3 regions of the Mesorhizobium sp. M0663 genome follow, and region 3 is predicted to be linked to each of the others. Evidence: predicted binding sites of a transcription regulator. Region 3 holds the regulator's gene; each other region holds the start of a gene.

Region 1 (7,282 bases), on a different contig from region 3:
GCGTCGGTGCGTGAAAGACGATGCGCTGGCGATTGCCGCCCGAAGGGCGAAGCTCGACCATCTCGGCCTTGCGCTCCGACATCTTCTGCACGACGACGCCGGCATGCTCCTCGTCGACGTCGATGACGACTTCCTCGACCGGCTCCAGTAATTCGCCGCTGTCGCCCTTCTGCATGACAACGCGCGGCCGCGACACGGCGATCTCAAAACCTTCGCGGCGCATCGTCTCGATCAGCACGGCCAGCTGCAATTCGCCGCGGCCGGAGACGAAGAACGAATCCTTATCCGGCGATTCCTCGATCTTCAGCGCGACATTGCCTTCGGCCTCGCGCAGCAGGCGGTCGCGGATGACGCGGCTGGTCACCTTGTCGCCTTCGGTGCCGGCCAGCGGCGAATCATTGACCAGGAACGACATCGTCACGGTCGGCGGATCGATCGGCTGCGCATGCAGCGGTTCCGTCACCGACGGGTCGCAGAAGGTGTCGGCGACGGTGCCCTTCGACAGGCCGGCAATAGCGACGATGTCGCCCGCCTGCGCCTCGTCGATGGGCTGGCGCTCGAGCCCGCGGAAAGCGAGGATCTTCGAAATGCGGCCGGTTTCGACCTGGGTGCCGTCATGGTGCAGCACCTTGACAGCCTGGTTGGATTTCAGCGTGCCGGATTCGATACGGCCGGTGATGATGCGGCCGAGGAACGGATTGGCTTCCAGGATGGTGCCGATCATGCGGAACGGGCCGGGATGAACGGTCGGCGCCGGCACGTGCTTGATGACGAGGTCGAACAGCGGCGCCAGAGCCTGGTCCTTCGGACCTTCGGGGTTTTCCGAGACCCAGCCGTCGCGGCCTGAACCATAAAGGATAGGGAAGTCGAGCTGCTCGTCGGTGGCGTCAAGTGCTGCAAAAAGATCGAACACCTCGTTGACCACTTCGACGTGACGGGCATCGGGCCGGTCGATCTTGTTGATGACGACGATCGGCTTCAGTCCAACCTTGAGCGCCTTGCCGACGACGAATTTGGTCTGCGGCATCGGCCCCTCGGCGGCGTCGACCAGCACGATGGCCGAATCCACCATCGACAGAATGCGCTCGACCTCGCCGCCGAAGTCGGCGTGGCCGGGCGTGTCGACGATGTTGATGCGGGTGTCCTTCCAGTCGACCGAGGTCGCCTTGGCCAGGATGGTGATGCCGCGTTCCTTTTCGAGGTCGTTCGAATCCATGGCGCGCTCGGCGACGCGCTGGTTGTCGCGGAACGAGCCGGACTGTTTCAGAAGCTGGTCGACAAGGGTGGTTTTTCCATGGTCGACGTGCGCGATGATCGCGATATTGCGGATTTTCATGTTTCGGTCTCGGGAGCGTTGCAGGCAGCAGGCCAAAAGGCGCTGCCTCTTTCGGTTGGGCGGCTCATACAGGGTTTTTCGCAATTGCGAAAGAGGAGGCGAGCCACCAAATAAAGTCACCAAATCTTAAATGTCTTGGTGTGAAGTGGAATTATTAACCAAGGCGGAACCTTTCATGGTCCGGACAGTTCGAATTTCATGATCGAGATAGGCATCAAACTCCGGCCGATTTTGGCATGTACCGCGCTCGCCGTCCTCCTCGCGGCCGGCGCGGCGCAGTCGGCGGCGTCGTTCAAGGAGACGCGGTCTGCTTTGCCGTCCGACAAGCCGTCGGCGGAGCAGCTTTTTGCCGATGCTCCCGATGGCGTCGATCCGGTGGTGACCGGGCCGGTCAGCGCCGCCTTCAAGCAGCGGCAGCAAAATGCCGGATGCGACAGCGCCGTCTGGCCCAACATTCCCGTCGTCTGCTATCCCGATTGATATACGCCCTACCCTCGGGCTGGCCCGAGGGTAGTGGCGCCGTCGCTCACGCCGACCGCACCGGATCGAGCGTGACCTTGTAGAGTTCGCTGTCGTCGCGATCCATCAGCCGCACCGTCAACTGCTCGGTGGCGCCATCGATTTCGACGAGCCCGAAGAACTGCAGGCCGGCCGAAGGCGCCAGGTTTTGACCCTGTTCGGCAGTTGGTGCCTTTATGAACTTCAGCTCCGGGCCGAATGTCATATCGAAACCATTAGGCCCGAACGTGCCGGAATGGATCGGACCCGAAACGAATTCCCAAAACGGATTGAAGTCCTGGAACTGCGCCTTGTCCGGATTGTAGTAATGCGCGGCTGTGTAATGCACGTCTGCGGTGAGCCAGACAGTGTTGCTGATACCCGCATTCTTTATATAGCGAAGAAGGTCGGCAATTTCCAGCTCACGCCCTTTGGCCGGGCCATTGTCGCCATTGCTGACCGCCTCGGCCCCTACCTTCTTGGTGCCGTCGTTCCAGACGACGAGGCCGAGCGGCATGTCGGCGGCGATGATTTTCCAGGTTGCGTTGGAATTCGCCAGTTCACGCTTCAGCCATTTGATCTGCTGTTCACCGAGGATGCGCGATTGCGGCGTCATCGTCTCCTGCATATCCGGACCGTTGGGGCCGCGGTAGGAACGCATGTCGAGGAAGAACACGTCGAGCAGCGGACCATAGGCGATCTTGCGGTAGACGCGGCCGGGCTCCGACGGCTCGTAACGGATCGTCGTCATTTCGTGGAAGGCGCGCGCCGCACGTGCCGTCAGCACATGGATGGATTTTTCAGTGTAGCGATCGTCGGCGCTCAGGTCCTTCGAGTCCGACCAGTTGTTCAGCACCTCGTGGTCATCCCACTGATAGAAGGTCGGACAGATGGCGCTGAGCGCCAGCACATGCCTGTCCATCATGTTGTATTTCCACTGCGCCCGGTATTCGTCCAGCGTCTCGGCAACCTTGCGCTTCTCGTCGATCAGCACTTTGTTTTTCCACTTGCCGCCGTTGGGCAGGTCGACCTCGTCCTTCATCGCACCATCGGCATAGATCGTATCGCCCGAATGCAGGAAGAAGTCGGGCGTGTGCTTGGCAATGGTGGCGTAGGTCTTCATGCCGGTCTCGTCGATGCCCCAGCCTTGGCCGGCGGTGTCGCCCGACCAAGCAAAGCGAATGTCGCGCTTCGAGGCAGGTGCCGTGCGGAAGCGGCCGACGACCGGCTCGGAAACGGCGTTGATGTCGGCAAGATCGGCCGCGACCATGCGGTAGAAGATGTCCTGGTCGGAGGCGAGATCGGTAAGCAGCCGCTTCACCGTATAATCGCTGGCCGGCGAGGTATCGAGCGGCGCCAGGCGGACGGCATTGGTGAAGCTTTCGGTCGGCGACACCTCGAACATGACGCGCGACGGCCGGTCGGTGCGTGTCCAGACCATGCCGCTGGTGGCGTCGACGTCGCCGGACTGGATGCCATGGGTGAAAGCCGGGCGCTGATTGGCGCGCGAGTAATAGGGAAGCGCCAGGCCCGAGGCGCCGACCAGGCCAACGGCGCTGGCCGACGTGACGAAAGCGCGCCGCGTCATCGAAATCTTGTTCATGGCTGTCTCCTGGATGGCATTGAACGTCGCCGCCAAGCTCCAGCTTCAATGTTTCAGGCACATTTCGAAACGATGAAGGTTTCGTAACAGTGAACAGGCTGGCGAATCTCCCTCCTCGAGGGGGAGATGTCGCCGAAGGCGACAGAGGGGGTCGTCTCGCGCGGAGCGCCGGCCTCCTGCATCGGCGATAAGGGGCCGAGCCCAGTCGGACCGACCCCCTCTGGCCGCTTCGCGGCCATCTCCCCCTCAAGGGGGGAGATTAGCACGGCCGATCGCGCCCTACGCCGCTTGCGGTTCCGGGTCGAACGCCGGGCGGCTGGTGTTGATCAGCAGCGAGATGCAGGCGGCGGCTATTGCCGTCATACCGGCGATCAGGAAGGCAAGCTCGTAATTGCCTTGCAGCTCGCGCATGGTGCCGCCGAAGAAGGCCGCTGTCGCGGCGCCAACCTGATGGCCTGCGACGATCCAGCCGAAGACGATCGGCCCGCTGCGGTCGCCGAACGCCTCGTTGGAAAGCCTGAGCGTCGGCGGCACCGTGGCGATCCAGTCCAGTCCGTAAAACACGGCGAAGATGATCAGGCTGGTCGCCGAGAAGCCGGAATAGGGCAAATAGATCAGCGACAGGCCGCGAATACCGTAATAGACGCCGAGCAGCTTGCGCGGGTCGAAACGGTCGGTGAGCCAGCCCGACAGCGTCGTGCCGATAAGATCGAAGATGCCCATCATCGAGAGCAGGCCTGCAGCCTGCACTTCGCCAATGCCCATATCGCCGCAAAAGGCGATCAGGTGAGTGCCGACCAACCCGTTGGTGGTGAAGCCGCAGACGAAGAAAGTGGCGAACAGATACCAAAAGACGCGCGTGCCGGCGGCGCGGCGCAGCGTGCTCATCGTATGCGCGAGGAAATTGCCTTGCGCGGCAGGTGGTGACGGCGGCACGTCGTCGAGCTCGGCGCCATAGCGCACCATGCCGATGGAGGCCGGCCGCTCCGGCACCAGCAGCCAGACCAGCGGCAGCAGGCAGGCGGTGGCAACCGAGACCGCGATGACAATCGGCCTCCAGCCGCCCGACTGGGCGAGCGAGGCGAGCAGCGGCAGGAAGACCAGCAGCCCGGTGGCACTGGACGCCGACATCAGTCCCATCACCAGGCCGCGATTGGTCTTGAACCAGCGGTTGACGATGGTCGCGCCGAGCACGGTGGCGACGGCGCCCGAGCTGACGCCGGAAAACACGCCCCAGGTGAGGAGCAGATGCCACGGTTTGGTCATCAACAGGCTGAGCGCGGTCGATCCCGACATCAACAGCAGCGCGGCAAGCAAGGTGCGGCGCAGCCCGATCCGCTCCATCAGCGCCGCGGCAAACGGCCCGGTCAGGCCGTAGAGGAAGATGCCGGTGGCCGCCGCCAGCGACACCACGTCGCGCCGCCAGCCGAAACTGTTCTCCAGCGGCAGCATCATGACTGCCGGCGCCGAACGCAGGCCCGCTGCGATCAGCAGGCAGAGGAAGATGACGGCGACCACGACGAAAGCGTAGCGCTGGCCAAACGGGCGGGATTGAGCTATCATGTTACTGACCGGTACGTTGCAGGAGCGCGAAACATACGTACCGACCGGTAACATTGTCAACCAGCTAACCGGCAGACCAGGCATGAAAAGCATTGAACCAACGATCAAGGCGAATGACGCACCGCCGCCTCGCGCCGCCGAACGGATTCTCCAGGTCGCGCGCGACCTGTTCTACCGGCAAGGCATCAGGGCGATCGGCGTCGACGAGATCGTGCGGCGTGCCGGCGTCACCAAGCCCAGCCTCTACCGCAGCTTTCCGTCCAAGGACGAGCTGGCCGCATCCTACCTCCGGCACTATGACCTCGAATTCTGGGAGCGTTTCGACGAGGCGGTGGATGCCCATCCCGGCGATCCGCGCGCGCAGATCGTCGCTTTCCTGACGCGTGTCGGCAAGCGCACGCAAAAGCCCGACTATCGCGGCTGCGGCATGACCAATGCCGCGGTCGAATATCCCGAACCTGGCCATCCGGCCCGCGTCGTGAGCGAGGCCAACAAGCAGGAATTGCGCCGCCGCTTGCGCGCCATGGCGGCGGCGATGGGCGCCGGCGACGCCGACACGCTGGGCGACGGGCTGCTGCTGCTGATCGAGGGCGCCTATATTAGCGGCCAGCTGTTCGGTGCCGGCGGGCCGGCGCAGTCGGTGGCCCGCAACGCCGATCTTCTGATAGAGGCAAGCTTGAAGAAATAGTGTTCCGTTTACCAGACCACTGTGCGCAGCCTGACTTCCTCTAGGCTGCTGCTAAATTTGACGGTACGCTGCGCCCCCCGAACTGAGTTGTTCCGCCATGCGCGCTCTCCTGATCCCGCTTGCCCTCGCCGGTTTCTGCCAGGCGGCCCGGGCCGGCGACATATCCAGCGTCTATACCGATCTCGATTGGGAGAAGGACTGCGTCACCTATGCCCAAGCGGAAGAAGGCGACGGGGACTGGGCCGATCTCGCCTGTTCGGGCTATCGCGGCTACCCTGTGCTGGTTTCCTACGACGACGCGCGGGAATCGCTGTTCTACGGCTTTCCACCTGGCGACATGACCACGGTCTGGGAAAGCTTTTCCGGTATCAATTCGGCTGGACCCAAGGTCGAGTGGCGGATCGAAACCAACGGCAAAACTGCCATTCCCTTCGCCGTCATTCATCGTCGCTCGATCAGCGATACCGAGGGCGAGAACAAGTCGACGGAAGTGCTGATCGTCGCCAAGGTTGCCCAGCCTGACGCCCACGAAGGCTGCGCGATCGGCCTTGTGCTCGCCACCGGCAATCCCGCCGCCAACGATCAGGCGCGCAAGCTTGCCGACGAGAAGGCACGCACCTTCGCCTGCGGCAAGGACAAGCGTGAGGTGCTTGGCGACGCGCCCGCTTTCGGCCGCGTCGACAACTGATTATTTGCGCCCGACAATTACTTGCGCCTGGCCCGCTCGATTGCCTCGACGATCATCTTCTTGGCATAAGCCGCATCGTACCAGCCTTCGATCTTGACCCATTTGCCGGGTTCGAGATCCTTGTAGTGCTCGAAAAAGTGCTGCACTTGCTGGCGGGTGATGTCGGGCAATTGCGTGTATTCGTGGACGTCCTCATAACGCAAGGTCAGCTTGGGTGAAGGCACCGCGATCACCTTCTCGTCCTGGCCCGCATTGTCCTCCATCACCAGCACGCCGATCGGCCGTACATTGATGACGCAGCCTGGCACCAGCGCGCGCGTGTTGCAGACCAATACGTCGATCGGGTCGCCGTCGCCCGATAGCGTGTGTGGTACGAAACCGTAATTGCCGGGATAGCGCATCGACGTGTGCAGAAAGCGGTCGACGAACAGCGTGCCGGCTTCCTTGTCCATCTCGTACTTGATCGGCTCGCCGCCGATCGGCACCTCGATTATGACGTTGACGTCCTCGGGCGGGTTCTTTCCGCTGGCAATCGCTTCGATACGCATCGCTTTATCCCTCTCTCGATTGCAGATCGATAGCGGGCGACGGCGAATGGTGCAATGCGGCGAATGGTACGGGGAGATCGTCCGAACCGAAAACCGGCCGGATCATGCGCTGGCCGTCATTCCCAGACGAAAGCGACCTTCTTCAGCGCCTTCTGCTCGAATATCTCGACGCCTTCGGCAACATCGCGGCCGCCGGCGCCGGCATAGAAGGCAAGTGCGTTCTGATTGTCTTCCAGCGCCCAGACCACCATGCCTTTCAGGCCATGGTCGGCCAGCCGTGCCCGCGCGGCCGAGAACAGCCGGCTGCCGAGCCCGATGCCTTGATATTCCGGCCGCAGGTAAAGTTCGTAGATCTCGC
Region 2 (7,282 bases), on a different contig from region 3:
GCCTGCCGGACCGCGTCTGAACGAATTGTAGCGGCGAAGGTCATACGGGGTCGCGAGCGGACACGCAAAAAGGGCGGCGCTGGAGGACGCCGCCCTTTCCGCAATTGTCGTCAGCCGCCGATCGCGGCTTTGCGGGCTTCGACGATGACGCTGTAGAAGTCCGGCTTCACCGGAACATAGCCGGTGAAATCGCCGCCTTCGATGGCCTCGAAGCAAGGCTTGTCCTTGGCCGGCAGGCTGGTGAAGAAGTTGGCGAGCTTGGCGCTCATACCGCCGCCGAGCGCGGTGCGCACGACCAGCGGGCCGTTCGGGATCAAGCCGGAGCGCCAGACTTCGACGAAATCGTTGGGGTCCACGGCGCCCTTGGCGACTTCCTTGTGGAAGGTGCCGGAGGTGTAGCCGTTCTTGAAGTCGCCGATGCCCGAGGAATCGTCAACCGCAACATCGACCTTGCCGTCGCGAACCGCGAGAAGGTTGTTCTCGTGGCCGCCATTGAACTGGGTCGAGGCGAAGAAGGTTTCGTTCGAAGCGCCGGTGTCCTTCGGGATCTGGGTCAGCGGGATCAGGTAGCCGGAGGTCGAATCCGGGTCGGCATAGCCGAGCTTCTTGCTCTTGGCCGACTTGATGTCGGTGATGCCGGACGACTTCAGCGCAAGGCCGATCGAATAATAGCCGGTCGCGCCGTCGGTCTGCTGGGTGGTGAGGATCGGGGTCACGGCGTTCGGATCCTTGAGGTAGACGCTGGCATAGCCCGACGCGCCAAGCTCTGCGAAATCGAGCGTGCCGCCGAGCAGGCCCTGGATAACGCCGTCATAGTCGGCGGCCGGGAACAGCGAGACCTTCTCGAAGCCGAATTCGGACTTCAGGTGATCGGCGAGGCACTGAAAGTTGCGCAGCCGGTCCGCTTCGTTTTCACCGCCAAGGATGCCGATGCGGAATTCCTTGATATCCTGGGCGTGAGCGGCGCTTGCCGCGATGGCGAGCAATGAAACGGCGCCAAAAACCATCTTCCTGAACATTATCTCTCTCCTGTTGGTCCCGGCCTCGCGCCGGTAGCGTTCGAATTTTTTGACAGGTGCCTTTGACGCGGGCGGGCGATCAGGCCGTTCTCAATATCCCGGGAATGCGGGCTCGAGCGGTCCGGCGGATGCAGCGATTTTCTGTTTGATGGCGACACTGGTGGAGGTGATGGCCTCGGAGATTTCGCCGCCATTGCTGTCGGCGCCGTAGACCATGCGCACGGCCTCGCGGTTGAGGGCTTCGGGCGGGCCGTCGAAGACGACCTTGCCGGCGGCCATGCCGATGATGCGGTTGCAGTAGGTGCGGGCCGTATCCAGCGTATGCAGATTTGTGATGACGGTGATGCCCTCGCGCAAATTGATGTCCTGCAGCGAATCCATCACCACCTTGGCGTTGAGCGGATCGAGCGAGGCAATCGGCTCATCCGCCAGCAACACCTTCGGCTGCTGCATCATGGCGCGCGCAATCGCAACGCGCTGCTGCTGGCCGCCGGAAAGGGTGCCGGCCGGCTGCAGGGCGGTGCGGGCGATGTCGAGGCGCTCGAGGGCTGCAACCGCCTCGGCGCATTCACCGCGGGAGAACATGCCAAATAGGTTGGACAGCGTCGAGCGGTGGTTGAGCCGGCCGAGCAGCACATTGGTCAGCACATCGAGGCGCGGCACGAGATTGAACTGCTGGAAGATCATGGCGCAGTCGCGCTGCCATCGCCGGAGCGGCGAGCCGCGCAACCCGGAGACCTCGACGCCGTTGAACAGGATGGATCCCTGGCTGGGATCGATGAGGCGGTTAATCATGCGCAGCAACGTCGATTTGCCGGCGCCGGAGCGGCCAATGATGCCGACCATCTGGCCTTGCGGAATCGCGATGTGAACATTGCTGACGGCGGTGTTCTTGCCGAACCGGCGGGTGACGCCGCGGATTTCGAGCGTAGCTGACATGGTGCAGGCTCCAGTCCAATCGCAATTGAAGGTCTGTTTACCCTGGCTAGCGCAGCCGCATGAACCTGCGGTGTCGGAACGATGTCAGTTTTGTTACTGCCCACAGCCTGGAGCGGGGCGGGATCAACTCGGCGCGAGAAGCTCGAATGGTGAATGGTGATAAGAACGGCTTCCCTGAGCCTCGAAACCTGTCCGCTGCCCCCATTCACATTCACCATTCACCATTTCACGACCCTCAGCCGCCATATTTCTCCAGAAACGCCTCCGCCGACAATTCCCGAAAATCGTCGAGCGCGGCGCGCAGCCTTGCGTGGTCCCAGTCCCACCAGGCGAGCGCCTGGTAGCGCTCCGCGGTGCGGCGGTCGAAGCGTTCGCGGATCGGCTTGGCCGGTACGCCGGCGACGATGGTGTAGGGCGCGACGTCCTTCGACACCACCGCACCGGCACCGACCGCCGCGCCATCGCCGACGGTGACGCCCGGCAGGATGGTCGAGCCGTGGCCGAGCCAGGTGTCGTGGCCGATGGTGACGCGTTTGGCGCGGCGCTTGGCGAAGAATTCGCTCTCGTGCTCGGCGTCGTCCCAATAATCCGAGGCGCGATAGGTGAAATGGTGCAGCGTCGGCCGCCAGGTCGGATGGTTGGTAGCGTTGATGCGCACGCTTGCGGCGATGTTGGCGAATTTGCCGATCGTTGCGCACCAGACGCCGCAGTCCTGCATCATGTAGGAATAGTCGCCGAGCGTGCTTTCGGCAACCCGGCAGCGCTCGGCGATCTCGGTCCAGCGGCCAAGCGTCGAGTTCTCGACTTCCGCCGTCTCGTGGATCAGCGGCGCCTCCGACAGTTTCCTGGTCATGCGGCGATTTTCCCGGCGGCGAAGGCGGTCACGTCGATGACGCGATCGGCGACCGCCTCACGCACGTCGTGATCGTGGAAGATGCCGAGCAAAGCGACCCCCGCTGCCTTCTTGGCGGCGATCAGGGAAATCACCACATCGCGGTTCCTGGCGTCGAGCGAAGCGGTCGGCTCGTCGAGCAGCAGGATCGGGTGCTCGGTGATGAAGCCGCGCGCGATGTTGACGCGCTGCTGTTCACCGCCGGAGAACGTCGCCGGCGGCAGCGCCCAGAGCTTCTCCGGCAGGTTGAGCTGCGCCAGCAAGGCGCGTGCCTTGCCGTGCGCGACCTCGCGCTCCTCGCCGCGCTCGACCAGCGGTTCGGCCACGACATCGAGCGCAGAGACACGCGGCACGGTGCGCAGGAACTGGCTGACATAGCCGATGGTAAGCCGGCGCACGGCAAGCACGGTGCGCGGGCTGGCCGAGGCGAGATCGATGAGCCCGCCCTCGTGCTGGACGATGATCTGGCCTTCATCGGCGGCATAATTTCCGTAGAGCATTTTCAGGATCGAGCTCTTGCCGGCGCCGGACGGGCCGCCGAGCACGGCGCATTCGCCGGCCCTGATCGCGAACGAGACACCGGCGACCACCGGCAGTTTGATGCCGTCGCGCAGATGCATGGTGAAGCTCTTCGCGACATCGGAGACAACGAGCGGGGTTGCCATCAGAGGGTTCTCCAATCGTCATTCGTCTGCGGGCCAACACCCCCCTCTGGCCTGCCCTCTTTGCCAAAACTTGCCATCTCCCCCTCAAGGGGGGAGATTGGCAGTCGCATTCGGTTTCGCCATTCTCCTGTGTCGCAGAACGGGCGGGCCATAAAAGCTGCTGATCTCCCCCCTTGAGGGGGAGATGGCCGGCAGGCCAGAGGGGGGTACGCCGGAGCAATCATCGTCACACCTGCAGAATCGAGGAGACAAGCAACTGGGTATAAGGCGCGCGCGGATCGTCGAGGACGCGGTCGGTGAGGCCGCTTTCGACGACGCGGCCGTCCTTCATCACCATCATGCGCTGCGACAACAGCCGCGCCACGGCGAGATCGTGGGTGACGACGATGGCGGCCAGGCCGAGATCGGTGACCAGGCCGCGCAACAGATCGAGCAGGCGCGCCTGCACCGAGACGTCGAGGCCGCCGGTCGGCTCGTCCATGAACACCAGCCGCGGCCCGGTGACGAGGTTGCGGGCGATCTGCAGGCGCTGGCGCATGCCTCCGGAAAAGGCGCGCGGCTCGTCGTCGATGCGGTCTTCGTCGATCTCGACACGAGACAACCAGTCGAGCGCCGTTGCGCGGATCCTGCCATAGTGACGGTCGCCGACCGCCATCAGCCGCTCGCCGACATTGGCGCCGGCCGACACCGTCATGCGCAACCCGTCGGCCGGGTTCTGATGGACAAAACCCCAATCGGTGCGCATCAGGAAGCGGCGCTCGGCCTCGCTCATGCGGTAGAGTTCGCGAAACTGGCCGTCGCGCATCCGGTAGCTGGCGGTGCCGGAGCTGGGCAGCAGTCGAGTTGACAGGCAGTTGAGCAAAGTCGTCTTGCCGGAACCGGATTCGCCGACCACCGCCAGCACTTCGCCCGGCCACAGGTCAAAAGTGACGTTCTCGCAGCCGACGCGCGAGCCGTAGAATTTGGACAGCGCCGAAACGCGCAGCAGCGGTTCGTCGGTCATTGCTTCTCCTTACCCTCCCCCTCGTGGGGAGGGTCGGCGCGTAGCGCCGGGGTGGGGGGTGAGGCGGTGGCAGTACCCCCACCCGCGCCTTCGGCGCGACCTCCCCACAAGGGGGAGGTAGGGGCGTTGCGCCGCTTCTCGCAATAATCGGTATCGGAGCAGACGAACATGTGGCCGCCATGGTCGTCGAGGATGACCTCGTCGAGATAGACGTTCTCGGCCGCGCACAGCGCGCAGGGCTGGTCGAAGGTCTGCACCTCGAACGGATGGTCCTCGAAATCGAGGCTGACCACATCGGTGAACGGCGGCAGCGCATAGATGCGCTTTTCGCGGCCGGCGCCGAACAATTGCAGAGCCGGCGAACGGTGCATCTTCGGATTGTCGAATTTCGGCGTCGGCGAGGGATCCATCACATAGCGGCCCTCGACCTTGACCGGATAGGCATAGGTGGTGGCGATGCGGCCGTGCCTGGCGATGTCCTCGTAGAGCTTGACATGCATGAGGCCGTATTCCTCCAGCGCATGCATTTTGCGCGTTTCCGTTTCGCGCGGCTCGAGGAAGCGCAGCGGCTCGGGGATCGGCACCTGGTAGACCAGCACCTGGCCAGCACTGAGCGGATATTCAGGTATGCGGTGGCGGGTCTGGATGATGGTCGCCTTGGCCGTCTCGGTGGTGACCGCGACATTGGCCACTTTCTTGAAGAAGGCGCGGATCGAAACCGCATTGGTGGTGTCGTCGGCGCCCTGGTCGATGACCTTCAGCACATCGTCCGGGCCGATGATCGAAGCGGTGACCTGGACGCCGCCGGTGCCCCAACCATAGGGCATCGGCATTTCGCGCGAGGCGAACGGCACCTGATAGCCAGGAATGGCGATGCCCTTGAGGATCGCCCGACGGATCATCCGCTTGGTCTGTTCGTCAAGATAGGCGAAGTTGTAGGTGGCGATGTCGGTCATGGCGATCGCTTCCGCTCTGTGCTACCGAATTGAGTTCCAAGACACGGAAAAGGGGCTGGGCTCCGATGACCCCGACCGGATGGATGCGCCTCGGGATCCTGTTGCTGGTGTTCGTCGGGGTGGTTGCCTTTGTGCTTCGAAGAATGGTTCTTCCTGAGCCGAGGGAAGGCGCGCAAGGCGAGACCATTGGCGGCAGTAGCGGTTACGGCGGATCCGGAGGCCATTCCCCAGACGGGGGAGGTCACGGTGGTGGAGCTAACTGAAGTCATTCCGCTGCCTGCCTCTTCTCTTCGCCCCTGCCGGAATTTTCGCGGGCGTCGTGCTCGGTGCGCATGCGGCGCACGAGGTCGAGCTCGGCCTGGAAGTCGACATAATGCGGCAGCTTCAGATGCTCGACGAAGCCGGTCGCCTGGACATTGTCGGAATGCGAGATGACGAACTCCTCGTCCTGGGCGGCGGCGATGACATCCTCACCCAACTCCGAGGCGCGCAGCGCGCGGTCGCATAGTGCCATGGCCATCGCCTTGCGCTCGCTCTGGCCGAAGACGAGGCCGTAGCCGCGGGTGAATTGCGGCGGCGCCTTGGCCGAGCCCTTGAACTGGTTGACCATCTGGCATTCGGTGACGCGGATGCTGCCGAGCGGCACGGCAAAGGGCAGTTCCGGCACGTCCAGTTCCAGTTCGACCTCGCCGATGCGAACCTCGCCGACGAAGGGATGGTTGCGCGCGTAGCCGCGCTGGGTGGAATAGCCGAGCGCCAGCAGAAACCCCTCGTCGCCGCGCGACAGCGCCTGCAGGCGGATGTCGCGCGCCATCGGGAATTCGAGCGGCTCGCGGGTGATGTCGCCGGGGACATGATCCCCAGGCATGTCGCCGTCGGGCTCGATCAGGCCTTCGCGGGCGAGGATGGCCGAGACGCGCGGCATGGCTTCCGCCTCGCCTGCACGCTGCTCCGGCTCGGCGACATCGCCGCCGGCGGCAAGTTCGGGATCGAGCAGCCGGTGGGTGTAGTCGAAAGTCGGGCCGAGCAACTGGCCGCCGGGCAGGTCCTTGTAGGTCGCCGACACCCGCCGCTCGACCAGCATCGTGCCGGTGTCGATCGCCCTGGTGTAGCCGAAACGCGGCAGCGTGGTGCGATAGGCGCGAACCAGGAAGATCGCCTCGATAATGTCGCCGCGCGCCTGGACGATCGCCAATGCCGCCAGTTCCCTGTCGTAGAGCGAACCTTCGCTCATCACCCGGTCGACGCCGAGCGCCAGCTGCTCGACGATCTGGTCTAGACGAAGTGCCGGCACCGAACGGTCGCCGCGCCGGCGGTCGGCGAGCAATTTGTGAGCATTGCGAATGGCCGTCTCGCCACCCTTTACCGCCACATACATGCTACACCTCCATGATCTTGATGCGCGTCGTGCGCGGCAGGCAGGCAATTGCGTCGAACGTGGCGAGAATGATATCGACGCCACGCGGAAAACGCTGGTTGTTCTGCTTCCATTGCTCGACGAAATGGCGCGGCATTTGCGCCGGCGCGATCGTCGCCGTCTTCTCGATGCCCGGGCCTTCGAGCACCAGCGCAGCGCCGGAGATGAGATCGCCGACCTCGAGGATCAGCGTCGTGGAGCGATCGGGATAATCCTGGGTGCCTTGCGAAAACCCGTCGAGCGCCATCATCTCGGCCGGCGTGGCGATCAGCGCGAAATGCGCGTCGGCCGGGGTGTTGGCCAGCGGCGCGCCGGTATGGAAGCCAAGCCAGGATTTCACCGCCGACACCTGCAAAGCCGGGTCGAGCCAGAGCGGCGTGTCGTTGTCGCA
Region 3 (7,282 bases):
TCCCGATGGTGATGGGCGGCATCGTTCCCGTCGTCAATCTCGAAGGCATCAAGCCGGGCGAGTTGGTTCTCGACGGCCCGACGCTGGCCGACATCTTCCTCGGCAAGATCACGAGCTGGGATGACGAAGCGATCAAGAAGCTTAATCCCGACGTCAAGCTGCCTTCGCAGGCGATCGCGGTCGTTCACCGTTCCGATGGTTCGGGCACGACGTTCAACTTCACCTATTACCTCGGCGACGTCAGCGCGGACTGGAAAGAAAAGGTCGGCGTCGACAAGGCCGTGGAATGGCCGGTCGGCATCGGCGCCAAGGGCAATGAGGGCGTTGCCAACAACGTCTCCCAGACCGGCGGCGCGATCGGTTATGTCGAATATGCCTACGCCAAGCAGAACAAGCTCACCCACACCGATATGATCAACAAGGACGGCAAGAAGGTCGAGCCCGCCGCGGCGGCGTTCTCGGCGGCAGCGGCCAATGCCGACTGGAGCTCGCAGCCGGGCTATGGCGTCATCCTCGCCAACGAGCCGGGCGCCGAGTCCTGGCCGATGACGGCGGCAACGTGGATCCTGCTCTACAAGAAGCCGGATGATGCCGCGACCACCGGCGAAGCGCTCAAATTCTTCGCCTGGGCATACGACAAGGGCGACGAGATGGCCGGCGAGCTGGACTACGTTCCGATGCCCGACAAGGTGGTCGAGAGCGTCAAGGCCATGTGGGCCAAGGAAGTTGTCGGCGACGACGGCAAGCCGCTCTACTCGGCTATGTAATCTCCTCCAGGGAGGGCGTCGACGGCGCCCTCCCTGTTGCCTTTAATCGCGAGGACCCAATGACCATCGCTTCCGATGCCATGCCATCATCTGCAGCAGCCCGGGCCAGGGAAGCTACGGTGCGGCGCTTCGCGCTCACCGATGCCATATTCCGCGGACTCACCCGCGCTTCCGCAATTCTTGTGCTGGTCATCCTCGGCGGTGTCGCGATCTCGCTGTTTGCCGGCTCGTGGCAGGCGCTGTCGTCCTTCGGTTTCTCCTTCCTGACGACTGAAAGTTGGAATCCGGTCACGGAAAAATTTGGCGCACTGGCGCCGATCTACGGCACCCTGGTCACGGCGGCCATCGCCATCCTGATCGCGGTTCCGATCGGCATCGGCATTGCAGTCTTTCTCACCGAGCTCTGCCCGCGCCCGCTCAGGCGCCCGATCGGCATAGCGGTCGAGCTGTTGGCCGGCATTCCTTCGATCATCTACGGCATCTGGGGCCTGTTCGTGTTCGCGCCGTTCCTGCAGACGGCGATACAGCCCTTCATCATCAACGTCTTCCACGGCGTGCCGGGACTATCCAGCCTTTTCGCCGGCCCTCCTTACGGCATCGGCCTTCTGACCTCGGCGCTGATCCTTGCCATCATGGTGCTGCCCTTCATCACCTCGATCACCAAAGACGTCTTCGATACGGTGCCGGCGGTGCTGAAGGAATCGGCCTATGGCATCGGTTGCACGACCTGGGAAGTGACCCGGCGCGTGGTCATTCCCTATACCCGCATCGGCATCATGGGCGGCGTCATGCTTGGCCTGGGCCGGGCGCTCGGCGAGACCATGGCGGTGACCTTCGTCATCGGCAACGCCCACCGCATCAGTGCCTCCCTGTTCGCGCCGGGCACGACGATCTCGGCGACCATCGCCAATGAATTCACCGAGGCCGACGGCGACCTCTACACCTCCTCGCTGGTGGCGCTCGGCCTGATCCTCTTCGCCATCACCTTCCTGATCCTTGCCGCCGCCCGCTATATGCTGATGCGGATCGACGCCCGTACGGGAGCCTGACCGATGTCGACATCCTCATCGCTCCACAGCCGCCGCAAAGCCAGGAATTCGGTGATGATGGCGCTTTGCGTCGTCGCCGCCGGCATCGGGCTTGCCTGGCTGGCGCTCATTCTCGGCGCACTGGTCTATAAGGGCACAGCCGGGCTTTCGCTCGCGGTCTTCACCGAGATGACGCCACCACCGGGCGAGGCCGGCGGCCTGCTCAATGCCATCGCGGGCAGCCTGCTGATGACGATCATCGCCGTTGTCGTCGGCACGCCGATCGGCGTGCTGGCGGGAACCTACATGGCCGAGTATGGACGCTTTTCGCGCATCACCACCGTCGTCCGCTTCATCAACGACATCCTGTTGTCGGCGCCGTCGATCATCATCGGCTTGTTTGTCTATGAGCTGATGGTGCGGCCAATGGGACATTTCTCGGCCATTGCCGGCGCCGTTGCGCTTGCCATCCTGGTCATTCCGGTGGTCGTGCGCACCACTGAAGACATGCTCAACCTGGTGCCGAACGCGTTGCGTGAAGCCGGTGCCGCGATCGGCGCGCCACGCTGGGTGGTGATCCGTTCGGTCGCCTACCGCGCCGCATTGTCCGGCATCGTCACCGGCATATTGCTGGCGATAGCACGCATTTCCGGCGAGACGGCGCCGCTGCTCTTCACCGCGCTCAACAACCAGTTCTGGAGCAGCAATATCAACGCGCCGATGGCCAGCCTGCCGGTGACCATCTTCCAGTTCGCTCTCAGCCCTTACGAGGAATGGCAGCAACTGGCGTGGACCGGCGCACTCATAATCACCCTGACGGTTCTGGGCTTGAGCATCCTCGCCCGCAGCCTTACCGGACGCAGAGAGGACAGATGACACAGATGTTGTCCCCAGACATGACGATGGCCGAAACGGTCGCCGAGAAGACGAAGATCGAGGTCAAGAATCTCAACTTCTACTACGGCCAGAGCAAGGCGCTGAAGGACATCAGCCTGTCGCTGCCTGAGCGCAGTGTCACGGCCTTCATCGGCCCTTCGGGCTGCGGGAAATCGACGCTGCTGCGTGTGTTCAACCGCATCTATGAGCTCTACCCAAAACAGATGGCCGAGGGCCAGGTGCTGCTCGACGGCAAGAACATTCTCGACCGGTCGCAGGATCTCAACCTCCTCAGGACCAAGATCGGCATGGTGTTCCAGAAGCCGACGCCGTTCCCGATGTCGATCTACGAGAACATCGCCTTCGGCGTCAGGCTCTACGAGAACCTCGGCAAGTCCGAGATGGACGGCCGCGTCGAACAGGCGTTGAAGCGCGCCGCGCTGTGGAGCGAGGTCAAGGACAAGCTCAACGCCAGCGGCTTGAGCCTATCTGGCGGCCAGCAGCAGCGGCTCTGTATCGCCCGCACCGTGGCCGTGAAGCCGGAAGTCATTCTGCTCGACGAACCGGCTTCGGCCCTCGACCCGCTGTCGACTGCCAAGATCGAGGAACTGATCGACGAATTGCAAGCCGACTACACGATCGTCATCGTCACCCACAACATGCAGCAGGCGGCGCGCGTGTCGCGCCAGACCGCCTTCATGTATCTGGGTGAACTGGTCGAGTTCGACCGGACCGAGAAGATCTTCACGTCGCCCCGCGAGAAGCGCACGCAGGACTACATCACTGGCCGCTTCGGCTGAGCCGTTCCGATCATGCATATGAGGACAGGACCATGGGCGAACACACAGTCGCTTCTTTCGACGAGGATCTCGAGCAGATCAGCAAGCTGATCCGCGACATGGCCGACCTCGCCGGTTCGATGGTCGGCGGGGCGACCAAGGCCCTGTTGAATTCCGACAACGTGCTGGCGCAACGCGTCGTTTCCGACGACGCCATCATGGATGCGCGTCAACGCGAACTGGACGACCGCGCCATAACCCTGATCGCCAAACGCCAGCCGATGGCCCACGATCTTCGCCATGTGGTCGGAGCGATCCGCATGGCGGGCGACCTCGAACGCATCGGCGATCTTGCCAAGAATATCGCCAAGCGCGTGAGTGCGGTCGGCCTCAGCGCCACGCCGCGGGACCTGTCGCATTCCATCGACGCGATGGCGCAGCTGGTTCTCATCCAGGTGCAGGGTGTCATCGAGGAATATGCTGCAGGCGATGCGGCCGCGTTGGCCAAGCTGCGTGCCGCCGACGAGCGCATCGACGTCAAATACACGTCCGTGTTCCGCGAGCTCTTGACCTACATGATGGAAGATCCGCGCAACATCACCGCTTGCACGCACCTGCTGTTCTGCGCCAAGAATCTGGAGCGGATCGGCGACCATGTCACCAACATCGCCGAAAATGCGTATTATGTGCTGACCGGCGAGCAATTGCCGGTCAATCGTCCGAAGCAGGACGAAACGACAATGTCCGCACCGGTGACATGATGGGGGTGCCCAGCCGATGATCGCACCACGCATAATGGTGGTGGAGGACGAGGAGCCGTTGGGTGTGCTGCTCCGCTACAATCTCGAATCCGAAGGCTACCAGGTCGAGGTGGTGACACGCGGCGACGAAGCCGAGATCCGTTTGCAGGAGAATGTGCCCGACCTTTTGGTGCTCGACTGGATGATACCAGCGGTTTCCGGCATCGAGCTCTGTCGTCGGTTGCGGGTGCGCCCCGAAACCGAGCGGCTGCCGATCATCATGCTGACCGCGCGCGGCGAGGAGAGCGACCGGGTGCGCGGTCTTTCGACCGGCGCCGACGACTATCTGGTCAAACCGTTTTCGACACCGGAATTCATGGCCAGGGTCAAGGCGCTGCTGCGGCGCGCCAAGCCGGAAGTGCTGTCCAGCGTGCTGAAGGTCGGCGACATCGTGCTCGATCGCGAATCGCACAGGGTCTATCGCAAGAAGAGCGAAATCAGGCTCGGGCCGACCGAATTCCGGCTGCTCGAGTTCATGATGCGGCATCCGGGCCGTGTCTTCTCGCGCAGCCAGTTACTCGATAATGTCTGGGGCGAGACAATCTACATCGACGAACGCACCGTCGACGTGCATGTCGGGCGGCTGCGCAAAGCCGTCAACAACGGCCGGATGCCGGATGTCATCCGCACCATCCGCGGTGCCGGCTATGCGATCAGGGAAGATTGACCCGCCTGGTCAGGCTACGTTCTTTCTGACGCTGGGCCTCATTTGCGCGCCCGGCGCGAAAATCTCCTGGTCGACGAAGCTTAACGCCCGCATCGCGCAGCCTTCGCGGATCAGCGGCAATTCGTTCGGCTCTGTATCGAAGGAGATCGAGCCTGAATGCTGGCCGCCGGCGGTCTGGGCGATTGCCTTCCGCAAGGCCGGCTCGATCAGATCGAAGGCGGCGGCACTGGCGCCGACCATCGCGACCGGTGCCGGATCGATCAGCGCGAACAGCGAGCCGAGACCGAAACCCAGCGCTTCGCCGGCCTTGCGGTAGGCCTCGCGTTCCGGCCCATCTTTCTCGCGCGCCTGGGCCGCCAGTGCTCGCATGTCGGCGTCGCTGACGTCGGCGACCGGTTCGCTGTCTTCGCTCATCTGCCTGGCGTTGCGCCAGATGGCGTAGTTGCCGGCATAGGCCTCGATGCAGCCGCGCCGCCCGCAACGGCAGAGCGCGCCGCCCGGACGATGGATCATGTGGCCAAATTCGCCGCCCGAGGAATGCGTCCCGGTGAACAGTTCGCCCTTCAGCACCAGCCCCATGCCGATGCCATGCGAAAGCAGGATGGCGATGAAGTCGTCGCGATAGCGATCCGGATTGCGCCAGCGCAAAGCCACCGCCATCATGTTGCAGTCGTTCTCCACCGTTGCCGGGATGCCGAATTCGTCCTCCAGCATGTCGGCAAAGGCGATGTCGGTCTGCGGCGTGATCGGCGACCACAGCATGGCGCGTGCAGGGGAGTCGGTAATGCCCTGAATCGCCAGGGCGATGCGGGCGACACTGCGGACGTCAAGGTCTGGATCCTGCAGCCGGCGCCGGACGATGGCCATGCATTCACGGATCAGCTCGTCGCGCGGCATGGTCAGCGTGTCCAGCCGGCGCTGTTCCTCGGCGACCACCTGTCCCGTATAGTCGATAATGGCGGCCGACAGGAAATTCAGCGACAACACCACGGTCAGCACCGCCGCCGCTTCCGGGTTGAGGGCGAGGCCGACCTGCGGACGACCGCGTTTCAACGAAACGGGCTCGCTTGCCTTGCTCTCGGCGAGGATGCCTTCCCGTATCAGGTCGGAAGAGATCGCCGATATGGTCGAATGACTGAGGCCGGTGGTAGCTGCGATCTCAGTACGCGATGGCTGGCCGGCCCGGCGCACCGCCGAGATCACCATCGCCCGGTTGCGCCGGCGCAAATCGTCATGGCGGATTCCGACCGACATTGTTTTGCTTTCCTCCCGGTTGCCGCGGCCGCTCATGAACCGGAAGCCGTCGGTAATGTCCGACAAATAGTGTCGGATGCAGGCAAATAGTGTCAGATGCAGGTGGCGCTGTCATCGTTTATTCCGACGCTCGAAAAAACTCGCAGAGTCATCAAAATCCATCAGAATCGATGTTGACAGCAGCCGGAGATCGGGCCAGTATTTTTTCGAGGCTCGAAAAAATTAGAGCTTCTAAGCTGGTCTTTGAGCCAATTGGTCACGCCGTACGCGGCGCAGGGAGGATATGATGAAGAAATTCACGACCGCCATTCTGGCGGGTGTCGCCATGACGCTGGCGCTGGCGTCGGTGGCGCAGGCTAAAGACAAGGTCATCGGCGTTTCCTGGTCGAACTTCCAGGAAGAGCGCTGGAAGACCGACGAGGCCGCAATGAAGGCGGCCATCGAGGCCGCAGGCGACAAGTATATTTCCGCCGACGCACAGTCCAACCCCGGCAAGCAGCTCACCGACGTCGAGAGCCTGATCTCGCAGGGCGCCAACGCACTGATCATCCTGGCGCAGGACGCCTCGGCCATCGGGCCGGCCGTGCAAAAGGCACTGGACGAAGGCATCCCGGTCGTCGGCTATGACCGGCTGATCGAGAACAAGGACGTGTTCTATCTGACCTTCGACAACAAGGAAGTCGGCCGCATGCAGGCCCGCGAAGTCTTCAAGGTGAAGCCGGAAGGCAACTACGTCTTCATCAAGGGTTCGGGTTCCGATCCGAATGCCGATTTCCTGTTTGCCGGTTCGATGGAGGTGCTGAAGGAGGCCATCGACGGCGGCAAGATCAAGAATGTCGGCGAGGCCTATACGGACGGCTGGCTGCCGGCCAACGCTCAGAAGAACATGGAACAGTTCCTGACCGCCAACGACAACAAGGTCGATGCCGTAGTCGCCGCTAATGACGGCACTGCCGGCGGCGTCGTCGCCGCGCTGACGGCGCAAGGGCTGGCCGGATCGGTTCCGGTTTCGGGCCAGGACGGCGACCACGCCGCGCTGAACCGCATCGCGCTCGGCACACAGACCGTGTCGGTGTGGAAGGATGCGCGCGAGCTCGGCAAGAATGCCGCC

The links. The regulator PhoB, encoded in region 3, activates phosphate uptake and scavenging genes when phosphate is short. The targets are predictions, from matches to a motif close to TGTCATNNANCTGTCAT.
Region 1: NKI54_RS24900 (alkaline phosphatase D family protein) is a predicted target of PhoB. The motif match lies at 3,510-3,526, and genes of this name have one in related genera.
Region 2: phnC (phosphonate ABC transporter ATP-binding protein) is a predicted target of PhoB. The motif match lies at 2,040-2,056, and genes of this name have one in related genera.

What each region holds. Positions count from the first base shown of each region.
Region 1 covers NZ_JAMYPX010000018.1:15,763-23,044, forward strand. Annotated here, with positions in the region: gene typA (translational GTPase TypA) at 1-1,336, opposite strand, end outside; gene NKI54_RS24895 (hypothetical protein) at 1,535-1,816, shown strand; gene NKI54_RS24900 (alkaline phosphatase D family protein) at 1,863-3,437, opposite strand; gene NKI54_RS24905 (MFS transporter) at 3,717-5,000, opposite strand; gene NKI54_RS24910 (TetR/AcrR family transcriptional regulator) at 5,083-5,688, shown strand; gene NKI54_RS24915 (hypothetical protein) at 5,786-6,376, shown strand; gene ppa (inorganic diphosphatase) at 6,394-6,924, opposite strand; gene NKI54_RS24925 (GNAT family N-acetyltransferase) at 7,041-7,282, opposite strand, start outside.
Region 2 covers NZ_JAMYPX010000001.1:118,020-125,301, forward strand. Annotated here, with positions in the region: gene phnE (phosphonate ABC transporter, permease protein PhnE) at 1-44, opposite strand, end outside; gene phnD (phosphonate ABC transporter substrate-binding protein) at 111-1,019, opposite strand; gene phnC (phosphonate ABC transporter ATP-binding protein) at 1,110-1,958, opposite strand; gene NKI54_RS00620 (DapH/DapD/GlmU-related protein) at 2,194-2,811, opposite strand; gene phnL (phosphonate C-P lyase system protein PhnL) at 2,808-3,515, opposite strand; gene phnK (phosphonate C-P lyase system protein PhnK) at 3,742-4,518, opposite strand; gene NKI54_RS00635 (alpha-D-ribose 1-methylphosphonate 5-phosphate C-P-lyase PhnJ) at 4,515-5,474, opposite strand; gene NKI54_RS00640 (carbon-phosphorus lyase complex subunit) at 5,740-6,852, opposite strand; gene phnH (phosphonate C-P lyase system protein PhnH) at 6,854-7,282, opposite strand, start outside.
Region 3 covers NZ_JAMYPX010000005.1:103,894-111,175, reverse strand. Annotated here, with positions in the region: gene pstS (phosphate ABC transporter substrate-binding protein PstS) at 1-767, shown strand, start outside; gene pstC (phosphate ABC transporter permease subunit PstC) at 827-1,816, shown strand; gene pstA (phosphate ABC transporter permease PstA) at 1,820-2,671, shown strand; gene pstB (phosphate ABC transporter ATP-binding protein PstB) at 2,668-3,471, shown strand; gene phoU (phosphate signaling complex protein PhoU) at 3,504-4,211, shown strand; gene phoB (phosphate regulon transcriptional regulator PhoB) at 4,228-4,917, shown strand; gene NKI54_RS12680 (ROK family protein) at 4,927-6,171, opposite strand; gene xylF (D-xylose ABC transporter substrate-binding protein) at 6,458-7,282, shown strand, end outside.